DNA from 2 places in the Streptomyces sp. NPDC006733 genome. Region 1 is predicted to be linked to the other one. Evidence: riboswitches for the same ligand, from Rfam matches in the RefSeq annotation. Region 1 holds a riboswitch; the other holds the start of a gene.

What was found. Region 1 has a riboswitch for cyclic di-AMP ahead of ABZ721_RS00055 (M23 family metallopeptidase). Riboswitches for the same ligand answer to the same signal wherever they lie in the genome.
Region 2: another riboswitch for cyclic di-AMP. It lies ahead of ABZ721_RS24190 (M23 family metallopeptidase); the one in region 1 lies ahead of ABZ721_RS00055 (M23 family metallopeptidase).

Annotation. Positions count from the first base shown of each region.
Region 1 is NZ_JBEYJD010000001.1:9,358-16,949, reverse strand. Features, by position in the region: gene ABZ721_RS00075 (PrsW family glutamic-type intramembrane protease) at 1-19, shown strand, start outside; gene ABZ721_RS00070 (hypothetical protein) at 101-1,132, shown strand; gene ABZ721_RS00065 (HNH endonuclease) at 1,260-2,006, shown strand; gene ABZ721_RS00060 (hypothetical protein) at 2,094-2,501, shown strand; gene ABZ721_RS00055 (M23 family metallopeptidase) at 2,600-3,400, opposite strand; cyclic di-AMP (ydaO/yuaA leader) riboswitch at 3,590-3,735, opposite strand; gene ABZ721_RS00050 (LPXTG cell wall anchor domain-containing protein) at 4,031-5,290, opposite strand; gene ABZ721_RS00045 (N-acetylmuramoyl-L-alanine amidase) at 5,674-6,339, shown strand; gene ABZ721_RS00040 (hypothetical protein) at 6,910-7,592, shown strand, end outside.
Region 2 is NZ_JBEYJD010000028.1:21,432-29,023, forward strand. Features, by position in the region: gene ABZ721_RS24175 (GNAT family N-acetyltransferase) at 1-237, opposite strand, end outside; gene ABZ721_RS24180 (HPr family phosphocarrier protein) at 408-689, shown strand; gene ABZ721_RS24185 (GntR family transcriptional regulator) at 859-1,560, opposite strand; gene ABZ721_RS24190 (M23 family metallopeptidase) at 1,738-2,577, opposite strand; cyclic di-AMP (ydaO/yuaA leader) riboswitch at 2,593-2,751, opposite strand; gene ABZ721_RS24195 (pitrilysin family protein) at 2,952-4,343, opposite strand; gene ABZ721_RS24200 (pitrilysin family protein) at 4,340-5,698, opposite strand; gene ABZ721_RS24205 (DNA topoisomerase IV subunit A) at 5,892-7,592, shown strand, end outside.

The DNA of each region.
Region 1 (7,592 bases):
CGGCGGCCCGAACATCTGACCCACCCGGCGCTCCCCTGCGCCCGGTCCGCGCCCCACCCGCACTCTGGCCCGCGCCGGAACATCGCAGTAGCGTCCAACCATGTCCGAGCAGCGCGAACATGCCGCCGAGGCCGAGCGGCTCCTGCGGAAAGTCCTGGAGTACCCCGACGACCGCGAGGAGCTGCTCCTCGCCGCCGCCGCGCAGTGGATCCTGGCCGAGCTCCCGGCCGAGGCCCTGCCGCTCTACGACGAACTCCTCAACCCCGCCTCGGACCCTCCCTCGGACCCGCCCCCCGACCCCGTCTCGAACCCGGCCCTGGTCCAGGCGCTCAAGGTCTCCGCCCTGTGGGACACCGGCGCCGAGCAGGCGGCGCGCGAACTGGCCGTGATGGTCCGCGCGCAGGCGCCGGCGAGCCTGCCGCCGTGGCAGATCATCGGCGAGACGTTCGAGGTGCACGACGACCTGCCGGCCGCCGCCGCGTGGCTCGAGGACGCCACCGACCACTTCCTCTCCCCGGACGAGGTCACGTACGAGGCCCGCAGGATCCTCATCACCCGGCACCGCGTCCGCCGGCTCCTCGGCGAGGCCCACGACGACCGGGACCACCTCGCCGACTACGTCCACAGCGCCCCCGTCACGCTCGACGAGCTGCACGACCCCAAGCGCCTCTGGTCGCTGGGGTCCGACGACCCCGCCGAGGTCCGCCGCGAGATCGAACGCCTCCGCGCCGAACTGGCCGACCACCGGGCCGCCCTCTCCCGCCCCTACCCGCTGGCCGTCCTGTACTGGCCGGAGGCGGAACTCATCGCGCTGCTCACCCGGTACCCGGTCTTCGCCGCGGACTACGGCAGCTACCCCGAGCACCTGCGCAGCGTCGAACAGGCCCTGCACGCCCTCTCCGCCACCGGCGCCCCGCACCTCGGCGTCGTCACCGCCACCCTCCCCACGTACGAGGCCTACGCCCGCACCCAGTCCCTCCCGCCGGCCACCCCGTCCCTTCCCGCGGCCTACGCCACCTCCCTGGCCGCCCGCGGCCACGCCACCCCCTGGCCCCCACCGCGCACCGCCCCCTGCTGGTGCGGCGCCCCCACCCCCTACGGCGAACACTGCGGCAGACCGGGTTACCCGTAGGAAGGTGGAGTTCGTGGACTGCGTCCGTTTCCCAGCCCCGGGTAACGGACGGATGTCCTGCCCTTGCCTTGCAACCGCAGCGAGTTGAAGCCGACGCGCTAACGCGAACACTCATACGATATGGCTCATGCGGAACCCTGACTGGCAGTGGGACGAGCTCCTCCTCGCATGCGACCTGGTCGTCGACAACGGGTGGAAGGAGCTCCGCGAGAACGACCTGCGCGTCATGGACCTCTCCGATCTCCTCCAGGTCCTTCCCCTTCACCCCGCCGCGATCAGGGGAGAGCGGTTCAGGACCACCGGGAGCGTGAGCCGGAAGACAACCGATCTGGCCAGCGCCCATCCCTCCTACCCCGGGGTGCCCACGCGTGGCGGCAGACTCGACAAGGAGGTCATCGCAGCGTTCCTTGCACGCCCGGCGGAAATGCATGCTGCCGCCGAACGGCTGCGCGTCGCGGCTGTTGAAGGAACGTTGCTGCCCGTGGCTCCCGGCGGGGACGCCGACGACGAGAGTCCGGACGCGCCCGAAGGCCGCCTGCTGGCGCGACTGCACCGGGTGCGTGAGCGTGATCCGAGGCTGCGCAGGCGGAAGATCCAGAAGGTCCTTGATTCGGGCGGGGACCTGAGCTGCGAGGTGTGCTCCTTCAACTTCGCCAGGACGTACGGAACGCTGGGCGACGGATACGTCGAAGTGCACCACGTCGTTCCTCTCCACGCTTCGGGGGAGACGGTGACGTCGCTCGATGACCTCGCACTGCTGTGCTCGAACTGCCACCGCATGTGTCACCGCAGCGCCGGCGCAGGGGAGCCCTGGCGCACACCCGCGACTCTGCGGGATCTCGTCCAGCGCGAGGGCAGACCGGGCACCGCCTGACCCGGCGGCGGTAAGAGTGGGGTCAAGGGGGTGCCACGCCCCGGTGATCGGCGGGGGTGGGGCCACTACGATGCAACCGCGCGCCATATGCGGTGCGGGCAGGGCAGCGGAGGATGGGGGCGGTCGGTCGTGGGCTGGTATGTGTGGGCCATTGCGTGGGTCGTCCTGTCGGGCGGCGGCTGGTGGGGGAACCGGTTCCGGCACGCCATGCGCACGCGGCACGAGCGGAAGGTCGAACTGATCTCCGCCGAGGGCGAGAAGCAGCGGGCGCTGCAGGCGGCGAACCGGCCGCCGGAGGCGATCTGCGGCTGCACGCACCATCTGGCCAAGCACGACAAGCAGGGCAAGTGCCACGAGGTGGTGCAGGCGCCGACCGCGTGGGACGCGGAGAAGAAGCCCGTCTCGTACGAGGCCCGGCCGTGCAACTGCCAGCAGTACATCGGCCCGCGGCCGCTGGAGACGCTCTACGCCGAGGACATCGTCGACCTGTCGTAGCGGTCCCGGGCGGCACGGAACAGAACATGCCAACGGCCCTGGTGCGGGGGGTCACCGGGGCCGTCGGGTTTTGCGGGTGGTCCGTGGGGCGTCGTCCGTCAGATGTCGACGCCGTGGCCGCGCAGCCAGGACGTCGGGTCGATCGGGTCGCCCGCGCCCGGGCGGACCTCGATGTGCAGGTGCGGCCCGGTGACGTTGCCGGTGGCGCCGACGCGGCCGATGGTGTCGCCCGTGCCGACCTTGCCCGAGGTCCGCACCATGGTGGAGAGGTGGCAGTACCAGATCTCGGTGCCGTCATCGAGCGTCAGGATGACGCGGTAGCCGTACGAGCCCGCCCACGCCGCCGAGGTGATGGTGCCGCTGTGGATCGCGGCGACCGGCGTGCCGGTGGGGGCCGCGAAGTCCTGGCCGGTGTGGGTGTTGGCCCACAGGGAGCTGGACTGCCCGTAGCTCGCGGTGAGCGAGTACGAGGCGACCGGCTTGGTGTACGAGGCCGCGAGCACGGCGAGGCGTTCCGCCTCGGCCTTCGCCGCCGCGGCCTCCGCCGCCTGCTTCTTGGCGGCGGCCTCCGCCTTCGCCGCGGCCGCCGCGTCGCGCACCTTCTGCGCCGCGGCCTCCTTGGCGGCCGTCGCCGCCGCTTCGCCGGCGGCGGCGTCGCGCGCCGCGCGGTCCGCCGCGTCCCGCTCCTGGGCCACGTGGTCGAGGATGCGCAGGCGCAGCGTCTCGCCCGCGTCCGCCGACCAGGTGGGCGTGGTGGCGCCGGCCGGGGTGGCGGACGCCGCCGTCGCCGGCGCGGGGTCCGGGTCGGCCGACGGGGTGTCCGGCAGGTCGGGCAGGTCCGGGAGGGAGATCGGCACCGGCGACTTGTCGGCGGCCGCCGCCATACCGCCCGCGCCCATCGCGGCCACGGCCGCGACGCTCAGTACGGTCGAACCACGGGCGAGGGAACGCTGCTTGGGAAGCCGGTGCCTGTTCCGGTCCGGAGCGGCGGAGTCCGCGGAGGGGCTCCATTCGTCCCATTCCCCGGCTTCCGGAGCCTCGGGCGATGGGGCGTAGGCAGGGTGATTCGACGCCACGGGTGGCGCTCTCCTTTCCTTCCTTCTCGCCTACCGGGTTAGCTGACGGGTTCGGAGCAGGAAGGTCTCCTACGGGCCGCCTCATGACGAGGGCGGTCCGATTCACCCCAAGTAGTGGGTCCCCGGTTCCCGCGGACGGGATTCGGCAAGCGCACGGTGCCGCCTCTACGGCGGCAGTGACGACCGCGCTGCGTTATCGAACGGTAATTGAGCCAGGGGCCTTTTCCAAGCCGAAAGGGGTAGTTGGCGCAGGTGATTAAAGGGGTGGAATGGAAGTAATCGGGCGAAGGAGGATGATCGGAGTGATCCGACGGTGATGTGAGCGTGTGTCAGTTGTTATGCGGAGCGAGGTGACTCCGTCGCGGAACGTGACGAAGCCCCGGCCGGAGGGTTCCGGCCGGGGCTTCCGTACACGTCACTTCACCCACTTCACGTCACCTCACGCGAAGGGGATCAGCCCTGGAGGTTCCGGCGGCGGCGCAGGCCGAGGAAGGCCAGCGCCACGCCCAGCGCGACCAGGACACCCGCGCCCGCGGCGAGCGTGCCGTTGCTCCCGTTCGCACCGGTGCGGGCGAGGGAGCCCTTGGTGTTGACGGGCGGCGCGTCCGTGGTGGCCTGCGCCGCCGGACTCTTCGTCGTAGACGACGCCGACGGGGTCGGCGTGGCGGAGGTCGTCGCCGCCGGAAGGCCGGACGGCTTACCGGTCGGCGTGGTGGCCGGGGCCCCCGGCAGGACGGTGAGGTTCCGCCCGGCCGAGGCGATGACGCTGGTGTTGCCGCTGCTCAGAGCGGTCTTGGCGGTCAGGTTGAGGACCTTGGCCGTCGTGGGCTCCTGGCCCGTGGGCACCGCGAGCTTGAGCTTGTAGTGGTACGTCCGGTCCCCGGCGAGACCGGCCGGGATGTCGGGGAGCAGCCACGTGTTGACGTGGTCCGGGGCCGCGACGTCGACCCAGCGGCCGGAGATCCACACGAACAGGTCCAGCTTCTGGGCACTGCCCCCGAGCGCGGTGACCTCGGTGCGCAGGGACTTGTCGTAGTGGCCGCCGCCGTTCTGGTTGTCGACGTCGAGCGAGAAGATCGCCGGCTTCGCGGCCGACACCTGGGTGGCACCGCCGAACCGGTCCGTGATCGTGCCGATCCGGATCGCGGGGCTCGCCTGGAAGGTGACGGCGGGGATGCTGTGCGAGGGGTTGCTCTCGTAGCCGCCGGTGTCGAACGTCAGGGTGAGGTTGCCGTCGTTGGAGGGGAAGCTCTTGGCGAGCCCGACGGTGACCTTCCAGGTGTAGGTGGCCTTGGCCGGGATCGAGAAGCGGCTGAACTTCTCACCGTGCGGGCGCAGGGTCAGCACGACCGACGGCCCCTGGCTCCCCACCGCCACGTCGGTGGCGGGCGCCGTGACCGGCACGACCGCGACGTTCACCTGGGAGCTGTCGATCGGGCTCCCGCCGACGGGGATGCCGAGCACGTTCGCGCTGAACTCGACGGCCGTGTCGTTGCCGTTCGTCGCGCTGACGGTGTAGGACTCGGTCGCTCCGCCCCGGACGAGCGGGCCGGCGGGCGTCGGGGCGCTGAACGCGATGCTGAGCGGCTTGGCGGCCAGGGCGTCGGCGTACGCGGCGGCCGGCAGCAGCGCCGTACCGCAGACGGCGGCGACGACGGCGACCGAGGTGACGGCGGCGAGGCGTGGACGGCGCGACAGGGTGGTGGCAGACATGGTGATCCCCCCAGGGAACAGGAACGTGGTGGTGTGGAGCTGGATTTTGCGCCCCGCCCGGTGGTCCGTTCAGCGTTCCCGTTCGGTTCCTGCGGCTTGCGATAGGAGGATCTTCACACGCGGTCGATCCCCGCAGCATGCGGGAAGCGTCACCTCCGCGTAACAGCGGGAACCGGCCTCCCCAGCAGCGTCGTTCACCTTCCAGAACGCCTCCAGAACGCCTCCGGAACGCCTCCGGGACCACCCGGCGGCGCACTCTTCACCGGTCTGGACCACTGCCAATTCGCCTGGCCCTTGGCAGGGTTGGCGCGCGGGCCCCACCATGGGCAAGCCCCACCCGATGGTCATGCACCCACCCCACCATGACGTCCCAGGGAGCCTCCATGGACCGCACGCCCGGCAATCCCGGCACCTCCGGCAACCCCGGCAACCCCGGCACCTCCTCCCCCGCCGCCTCCCGGCGCGCCCTGCTCCGCGGCGGCCTCGCGCTGGGCGCCGTGGCGGCGGCCGGGCTCGCCAACTCGGTGCACGCCGACGCCGGGACCAGGGCCGCGGCCGGGGCGGTGGACTATCCGTCGGCCGTCTGGTCGCCCGCGAGCACCAGCAATTACACGGCGTCGAACCGCCCCACGAGCTATCCGGTCAACCTCGTGGTCATCCACGTCACGCAGGAGGACTACGCCGACACCATCCGGCTCTTCCAGGACCCGGCGCACGCGGCGAGCGCGCACTACGTCGTCAAGTCGTCGAACGGGGCGATCGGGCAGTGCGTCCGCGAGCGGGACATCGCCTGGCACGCCGGCAACTGGGGCTACAACACGCGCAGCATCGGCATCGAGCACGAGGGGTGGGTGGACCAGCCGGCGTACTTCACGACCGCGATGTACCACTCCTCCGCCGCACTGACGGCCGCCATCTGCGACAAGTACGGCATACCCAAGGACCGCGACCACATCATCGGCCATGTGCAGGTCCCCGGCACGGACCACACCGACCCCGGGCCCAACTGGGACTGGGTGCGCTACATCCGGCTCGTCAACGGGGTCTGACGGCGAGCGCACTTCGGCGAGCACCTCGGGAACACCTCGGGAGCCCTTCCGGAGCACTTCGGAAGCGCTCGCGGTAAGCACACTCCGAGAGCACTTCAGGCACACAGGTGCCGTTGTGACGAAATCGGAACACAGCGGCTACAGATCCTGGACAGTAACTTATTCGGGAATTACCGCCGATCCCTGAGCAGTTGCCCGCAGTTCGCGCCCAGGAATCCCGCGTCCCCCGACCCGGCGAATGCGCTTTAACGTTTCCGCTGATGAACCGTCGCTCACACGTACGTCAACCTGCGAAAACCCACCCCCCACCCGGATCTCTTCCGTCCCACGCGCTACCCCGTGGGTCCGCGAATAGCTTTCGGAAATGAAAAAAGCTGTGTCTTTTTCACCGCCTTCCCGATTCCTCTCCACAAACCCTGCCCGCTGCCTCACGATGTGACACGGGCGGCCTCAAGACGGGGAGATCTGACGGTCGCGCCTATCCCACCGCAACCCAGTTCATTGGAATTAGGGAGGGCCGGGGGGCGCCTCAGAGGGCTGCCCCGGCATGCCCTCCCGGGGGAGGAATCCATGGGTCGAACGACCCGCCTTGCCACCGCGTGTACCGCCGCGGCGATGCTCACCCTCACCTGGCCGGCGGCCGGCGTGAGTACCGCGGCCACCGCCGCGGCCGTCACACCCCGGATCGATCTGCGGGTGCTCGTCGTCGACGACGGCGGGCCGGCCACGCAGGCCATCACCGCCGAACTCGACAGCTCGGGCACGCCGTACACCACCGTGGACCTGAACAGCGCCGGCCGGCCGCAGATCACCGCGGCCTATCTGAGCGACACGGTCGGCGGCAGGCCGCGCGCCAAGTTCCAGGCCGTCGTCCTGCCGAACGACAACCCGTTCGGCGCCGGCTCCGCCGAGATGGCGGCGCTCGCCGCGTACGAGACGGCCTTCGGCATCCCGCAGGTCGACGCGTACACCTACGCCCGGCCCGAGGTGGGGCTCAACTACGCGCAGGACCCCGGCTACATCGGTTCGCTGGACGGGGTCACCGCCGCGGTGACGGCCACCGCCGGACCGTTCGGCTATCTCAAGGGCAACGTGCCCTTCGAGGACAACTCACCGACCGTCGGCGAGAGTTACGCCTTCCTCGCCACCCCGCTCGCGACCCAGGCCGCCGGGTCGACGTTCACCAGCTACGTGGACGCCCCGATCCCGGGCAGCACCGCCCGCGGCTCGCTCGTCGGGCAGTACAGCCACGA
Region 2 (7,592 bases), on a different contig from region 1:
GCCCACGCGGTCGTCGTAGTCGTGGTGGGTGAAGCGGTGCACGTCCCGGTCGGAGAGCCGGGGGTAGGGCGCGAAGAAGCGGTAGTACTTCGACTCGTCGGAGACCTGCTCGTAGAAGTCCACGAGCCGCTGGGCGTCGTCGGGGCCGATGGGCCGGATGTGGGCGATGCCGCCGTCGCGCAGGACGACGTCCGCTTCCCAGTGCACCGGATAGGGGCGGGAGGCCGGAGTCGTCATGGGGTCAGGGTAGCGACCTCGTGCGCCCGGCCGGCTCGATGCTGTCCGGGCGCGTCCGTCTGGCGTCGGCTCCCCGCAGCGGGCAGGCTGAGCTGCGTCGAGGTGTCTGAGCAGTCTTCTCCCCGTGCGAAACTGGTCTAGACAACAGGAACGACCTGAAGGGCTACACCATGGTTGAGCGCCGTGTCACCGTCGGCTGGGCCGAGGGCCTGCACGCCCGCCCCGCTTCACTCTTCGTCCGCGCGGTGACCGCCGCCGGCGTCCCGGTGACGATCGCGAAGGCGGACGGCAACGCCGTCAACGCCGCCTCGATGCTGGCCGTGCTCGGCCTGGGCGCGCAGGGCGGCGAGCCGGTCGTGCTCGCGTCGGAGGCCGAGGGCGCCGACGCCGCACTCGACCGGCTGGCCAAGCTGGTCTCCGAGGGTCTCGAGGAGCTCCCCGAGGCCGTCTGAACCCCTGGGCGCATGCCCGTGCGGGAATGGGCGGGGCCGCGTTGTCCGACGGGATAACGCGGCCCCGCCTTTTCCATTCCGCGCGCCGTTTCCGGGCGCGTTGAAGAGTACGTTTCCGGCTCCGTTTCCGAGCGCCGATAATTCTGCCCACTTGTATACGGCGCCATTGTTAATTCCTCCGGCGCGCCGCGTATACAGGATGTTTCGGAGTTCTCACCGCGACCGCGCGCTCCACATGTCCGGCGGAGATCCTGCGGGCCCGCTCCGCGTCGCCGCGGGCCACCGCGTCGACGATGGCGCCGTGCTCCTCCCAGGACTCGACGGCCCGGCCGGGCTCGCCCTCGCCGTACACCCAGGCGATCTTGTGCCGCAGCTGGGTGAGCAGGGCGGCCAGGGTGGCGCTGCCCGAGGCCTGGGCGAGCGTCTCGTGGAACCAGCCGTTCAGCGACGGCAGGTCCGACAGCTGGCCCTGCTGGGACCGCTCCTGGCCCAGCCGCACCAGCCCGCGCAACACCTTGAGGTGGGCGTCCGTGCGCCGCTGGGCGGCCCGCGCGGCCCCCAGCGGCTCCAGCAGCCCGCGGATCTCCAGCAGGTCGGCCGCCTCCTGCTCCGTCGGCTCCGCGACGGAGGCGCCCGCGTGCCGCCGGGTCCTGACGAACCCCTCGGACTCCAGCGTGCGCAGCGCCTCGCGCACCGGGACCCGGGAGACGCCGTAGCGCCTCGCCAGCAGCTCCTCGGTGAGCCGGCTGCCCGGCGGGTAGAAACCGCCGACGATGTCGTCACGGATCGCGGTGCACACGACCTGTGCGGAGATACGGCGCCCCGCGCCGTCCGTCCCGTTCACACCCGATTCCGCATCGCCGGTCTCCATTCATTTCCCCGTATTCTTCGGCGACTCTATTCCAGCACATCCGCGATTCCGACCGCAGTCCAGAATTCATGGATTATTTTTGGACAGCACGGCGGCACCGCGCCACGGCAGCACGAAGGCCCCGGCGGGGAGCCGGGGCCTTCGAGGGGGGACGGGAGTGCTGGGATCCGGGAGGGATCAGATGGCGACGCCGTGCGAGCGCAGGTACGCCTCGGGGTCGATGTCCGAGCCGTACTCGGCCGTGGTGCGGGCCTCGAAGTGCACGTGCGGTCCCGTGACGTTGCCGGTCGCGCCGGACAGGCCGATCTGCTCGCCGGTGGTGACGGTCTGGCCGACCGACACGCTGAGCGAGGACAGGTGGGCGCAGAGCGTGTAGATGCCGTCGCTGTGGCGGATCACGACGTTGTTGCCGTAGGCCGAGTCGAAGCCCGCGGTGACGACGGTGCCGGCGCCGACGGCGTGCACCGGGGTGCCGGTGGACGCGGTGAAGTCGACACCGGTGTGGTAGCCGGAGGACCACATGGAGCCGGCGACCTTGTACTCGGTGCCGATGCCGCTGTCGACGGGCAGCACGAAGGAGTTGAGCTTCCTGCGCTCCTCGTCACGGGCGGCGCGGGCCTGGGCCACGCGCTCGGCCTCGCGGTCCGCCTTGGCCTTCGCCTCGGCGGCGGCCTTCTTCGCGGCGGCGTCGGCCAGCCGCTTCGCCTCGTCCGCCTTGCGCTTGGCCTCGGCGGCCTTGCGCTTGGTCTCGTCGGCCGCCTTGTGCTGGGCGGCGGCCTGGGCGGCGAGGGAGTCGGCGAGGCTGTCCGAGGCGGTGACGGCGCGGGCGAACGCGATGTCCTCGATCGCCTGGGGAGCGACGTCGCCCGGCGTGGAGAGCGCGGTGGCGGCGGTGGCCCCGAAGGTGCCGGCCGCGGTCAGGACCGCGACGCCGGCCAGGGTGGTCCCGGTGCGCAGAGCGGCACGACGGGGACGGCGGTGCTTCCCGCTGGGCGCGGGCAGAACGTTGAACGCCATGGGTGCGGCGAGATCCTTTCCTTCCTTCTCGCCTACCGGGTTAGCTGACGGGTTCGGAGCAGGAAGGTCTCCTACGGGCTGCCCCGCACGGCGGGGTCGGCCCGATTCACCCCAGGGACGTGGGTCCCCGGCTCCCCAGGCTCGCGCCTGACGGGGACTCGGCGATCACTGCCCGGTTGCCGCAGGACGCGGCGGATGGTGACGGGCAGCAGGAGGACGCTAATCGGACCGCCCGGGTTACGCCAAACAGATCAGGTGATTTGTTGCGTTCGCCACAAGGACGGTTTGCGGGCCGATAAAGATCCAAAACGCCCGGAACCCCGGCGTCCCAAGGGGAGCGCCGGGGTTCCGCCGGCTGTCGCGGCCGGAGCCGGTCAGCCGGCCGCGATGACCTTCACCGGGCCGAGGCCCAGCTCCGTGACGGGCCCCTCGATCGCCGAGGCGTCGCCCACCAGGACGACGACCATGCGCTCCGGCGGGAAGGCGCTGACCACCGCGGCGGTCGCCTCCACGGTGCCGGTCCGCGCCAGGCGCGCGTACATCTGCGCCTGGAAGTCGTCCGGCAGGAACTGCTCGACCTGGTCGGCGAGCGTGCCGGCGACGGCCGCGGCCGTCTCGTAGCGCAGCGGGGCGACACCGACGAGGTTCTGCACGGCGACGTCGCGCTCGTCGTCGGTCAGCCCCTCGGCCGCCAGGGTGCGGATGACCTGCCAGGCGTCGGCCAGCGCGGGTCCGGTGACCTCGGTGGCCACCGAGCCGCTGATGGCGAGCAGCGAGGCGCCGGTGCCCTCCGGGGTGGACAGCAGCACCTGGCCGAAGGCCCGCACGCCGTACGTGTAGCCCTTCTCCTCGCGCAGCACCCGGTCCAGGCGGGAGGTCAGGGTGCCGCCCAGGCAGTACGTGCCGAGCACCTGCGCCGGCCAGACCGGGTCGTGCCGGTCGGAGCCGGTGCGGCCGATCAGCAGCTGCGTCTGCACCGCTCCCGGCCGGTCCACGATCACCACGCGCGCGGTGTCGTCGGAGGTGATCTGCGGCAGCGGGCGCGGCTGCGCGGTCGAGCCGGTCCATTCACCGAGCGTCTCGTCCAGCAGCGCGACCAGGTCGATGCCGGTCAGGTCGCCGACGACGACGGCCGTGGTGGTGGCGGGGCGCACGTGCGCCTCGTAGAACGCCCGGACGGCCGCCGCGTCGATCCGCGCCACCGTCTGCTCGGTGCCCTGGCGCGGGCGGGAGCAGCGCAGGTGCGCGGGGAACAGCTCGGCGGACAGCGCCATGGAGGCGCGGCGGGCCGGGTTGGCCAGCTCGTGCGGGATCTCGTCGAGGCGGTTGTTGACCAGCCGCTCGACGTCGCTGTCCGGGAACGCCGGGGCGCGCAGGGCGTCCGCCAGCAGCCCGAGGGCCTTGTCGAGGCGGGAGGCCGGGACCTCCAGGGAGACCCGGACGCCCGGGTGGTCGGCGTGCGCGTCCAGGGTGGCGCCGCAGCGCTCCAGCTCGGCGGCGAACTCCTCCGCGGTGAGCTTGTCGGTGCCCTCGGAGAAGGCGCGGGCCATGATCGTGGCCACGCCGTCCAGGCCCTCGGGCTCCGCGTCCAGCGGCGCCGACAGCAGCACCTCCACCGCGACGACCTTCTGGCCGGGGCGGTGGCTGGTGAGCACGGTCAGCCCGTTGCCGAGCGTGGAGCGGTCGGGGGCCGGGAAGGCCCACGGCTTGGGGGCGCCGGGCTGCGGCTGGGGGTGGAACGTCATGGTCGCGGCGACGTCGGTCACTGGTCCGCGCCTTCCTGCTCGGTCTCTTCGGCCGCCTCGTCGGGCGAGCCGGTGGGCTCGTAGACCAGGACGGCTCGGTTGTCGGGGCGCAGCCGGGCCGCGGCGACGGCCCGCACTTCCTCCGGAGTGATCTCCAGCACCCGCTGGACGGCGGTGAGCGCCAGCTGCGGGTCGCCGTAGAGCACCGCGAAGCGGCACAGCTCGTCGGCCCGGCCGCCCACGGTCGCGAGCCGGTCCAGCCACTCGCGCTCCAGCTGGGCCTGGGCCCGCTCCATCTCCTGCGGGGTGGGGCCCTCGGCGGCGAAGCGGGCCAGCTCCTCGTCGACGGCCGCCTCGATGTCGGTCAGCTCGGCGCCGCTGGACGCCTTGACGTCCAGCCAGCCCAGCGACGGGGCGCCGGCCAGCCGCAGCAGGCCGAAGCCGGCCGCCACGGCGCTGCGGTCGTGCCGCACCAGCCGGTTGTGCAGCCGGGACGACTCGCCGCCGCCGAGCACCGTCAGCGCCAGGTCGGCCGCGTCGGACTCCCGGGTGCCGTCGTGCGGCAGCCGGTACGCGGCCATCAGGGCGCGGGAGGGCACGTCCTCCTCGACGACCTCGCGCAGCTGCCCGCCCATCACGTCGGGCAGCGACCCGTCGCGGGGGGTGGGCTTGCCGTCGTGGCCGGGGATGGTGCCGAAGTACTTCTCGACCCACGCCAGCGTCTGCTCCGGGTCGATGTCGCCGACCACGGCCAGCACCGCGTTGTTCGGCGCGTAGTACGTGCGGAAGAAGGCCCGCGCGTCCTCCAGGGAGGCCGCGTCCAGGTCGGCCATCGAGCCGATCGGGGTGTGGTGGTACGGGTGGCCGTCCGGGTAGGCCAGCGCGGTCAGCCGCTCGAAGGCCGTGCCGTACGGCACGTTGTCGTACCGCTGGCGGCGCTCGTTCTTGACGACGTCGCGCTGGTTCTCCAGGCTCTCCTCGTCCAGCGCGGTGAGCAGGCTGCCCATCCGGTCGGCCTCGAGCCACAGCGCCAGTTCCACCTGGTGGGCCGGCATCGTCTCGAAGTAGTTGGTGCGTTCGAAGCTGGTGGTGCCGTTGAGCGAACCGCCCGCGCCCTGGACCAGCTCGAAGTGACCGTTGCCCTGCACACTGGCCGAGCCCTGGAACATCAAGTGCTCGAACAGGTGGGCCAGTCCGGTCCGGCCTTTCACCTCATGACGGGAACCGACGTCGTACCAGAGGCACACCGAGGCGACCGGGGTGAGGTGGTCCTGGGAGAGCACCACACGCAGGCCGTTCGCCAAACGGTGTTCGGTTGCTGTCAGGCCGTCGGAGTCCTGCGGCGGTGTGCCGTCCGACGTGGCCGTGAGACCCATGGGCAAGCTGTCCTTCCGGTCGTATGCACGTGTCGTGGTCGAGTGCTGACACTCTAGGCAAGCGTGCCGACACCACGCGAAGTTCCCGCTCACGGCACGCTTATGCCGGGCGGTGGTCACCAGTGTCAGCGGGCCGGTCCACAATGGTCCGCGTCAGCCCCGTCCAGGTCCAGGAAAAGGAGCAGCAGCCGCGATGGCCCGCCGCACCACGAAGACCCCACCTCCCGACGACTTCGAGGAGCGCATCCTCGACATCGACGTCGTCGATGAGATGCAGGGCTCCTTCCTCGAGTACGCCTACTCGGTCATCTACTCGCGCGCCCTGCCCGACGCCCGTGACGGGCTCAAGCCCGTGCACCGGCGCATCGTCTACCAGATGAACGAGATGGGGTTGCGCCCCGACCGCGGCTACGTGAAGTGCGCCCGCGTGGTCGGCGAGGTGATGGGCAAGCTGCATCCGCACGGCGACGCCTCCATCTACGACGCCCTCGTCCGCATGGCGCAGGGATTCTCCATGCGCCTGCCGCTCGTCGACGGGCACGGGAACTTCGGTTCCCTGGGCAACGACGACCCGCCCGCCGCGATGCGCTACACCGAGTCGCGGATGGCCGGGGCCGCCACGCTGATGGTGGAGTCCATCGACGAGGACACCGTCGACTTCTCGCCCAACTACGACGGCCAGGAGATGGAGCCGGTCACGCTCCCGGCCGCCTATCCGAACCTGCTGGTCAACGGCGCTTCCGGGATCGCGGTCGGCATGGCGACGAACATGCCGCCGCACAACCTCGGCGAGGTCATCGCCGCGGCCCGGCACCTGATCAAGCACCCGGGCGCCGACCTCGAGACGCTGATGCGCTTCGTGCCGGGCCCCGACCTGCCCACCGGCGGCCGCATCGTCGGCCTGGCCGGCGTGCGGGACGCGTACGAGAACGGCCGCGGCACGTTCAAGATCCGTGCCACCGTCTCGGTCGAGGACACCTCGCCGCGCCGCAAGGGCCTGGTCGTCACCGAGCTGCCGTTCACGGTCGGCCCGGAGAAGGTCATCGCCAAGATCAAGGACCTGGTCGGCGCGAAGAAGCTCCAGGGCATCGCCGACGTGAAGGACCTCACCGACCGGTCGCACGGCCTGCGGCTGGTGATCGAGGTCAAGAACGGCTTCCACCCCGAGGCCGTGCTGGAGCAGCTCTACAAGCTGACGCCGATGGAGGAGTCCTTCGGCATCAACAACGTGGCGCTGGTCGACGGGCAGCCGCTCACGCTGGGCCTCAAGGAGCTGCTGGAGGTCTATGTCGACCACCGCTTCGAGGTGGTCAGGCGCCGCAGCGAGTTCCGCCGCACCAAGCGCCGGGACCGGCTGCACCTGGTCGACGGCCTGCTCGTGGCCCTCATCGACATCGACCAGGTCATCGCGCTCATCCGGTCGAGCGACAACTCGGCGCAGGCCAAGGAGCGGCTGATCGCCCACTTCGGGCTGTCGGAGATCCAGACCCAGTACATCCTGGACACCCCGCTGCGCCGGCTCACGCGGTTCGACCGCATCGAGCTGGAGTCCGAGCGCGACCGGCTCAACGCCGAGATCGAGGCGCTGACGGTGATCCTGGAGTCGGACGCCGAGCTGCGCAAGCTGGTCTCCAACGAGCTGGCGGCGGTGGCCAAGCAGTACGGCACCGACCGCCGCACGGTCCTGCTGGAGTCGGCCGGCTCGCCGGTCTCCTCCGTCCCGCTGGAGGTCGCCGACGACCCCTGCCGGGTGCTGCTGTCCTCGACGGGGCTGCTCGCGCGGACCGCCAACGGCGAGGAGTTCGACGACAGCGAGGGCAAGCGCGCCAAGCACGACGTCATCGTCTCCGCGGTGCCGACCACCGCGCGCGCCGACGTCGGCGCGGTCACCTCC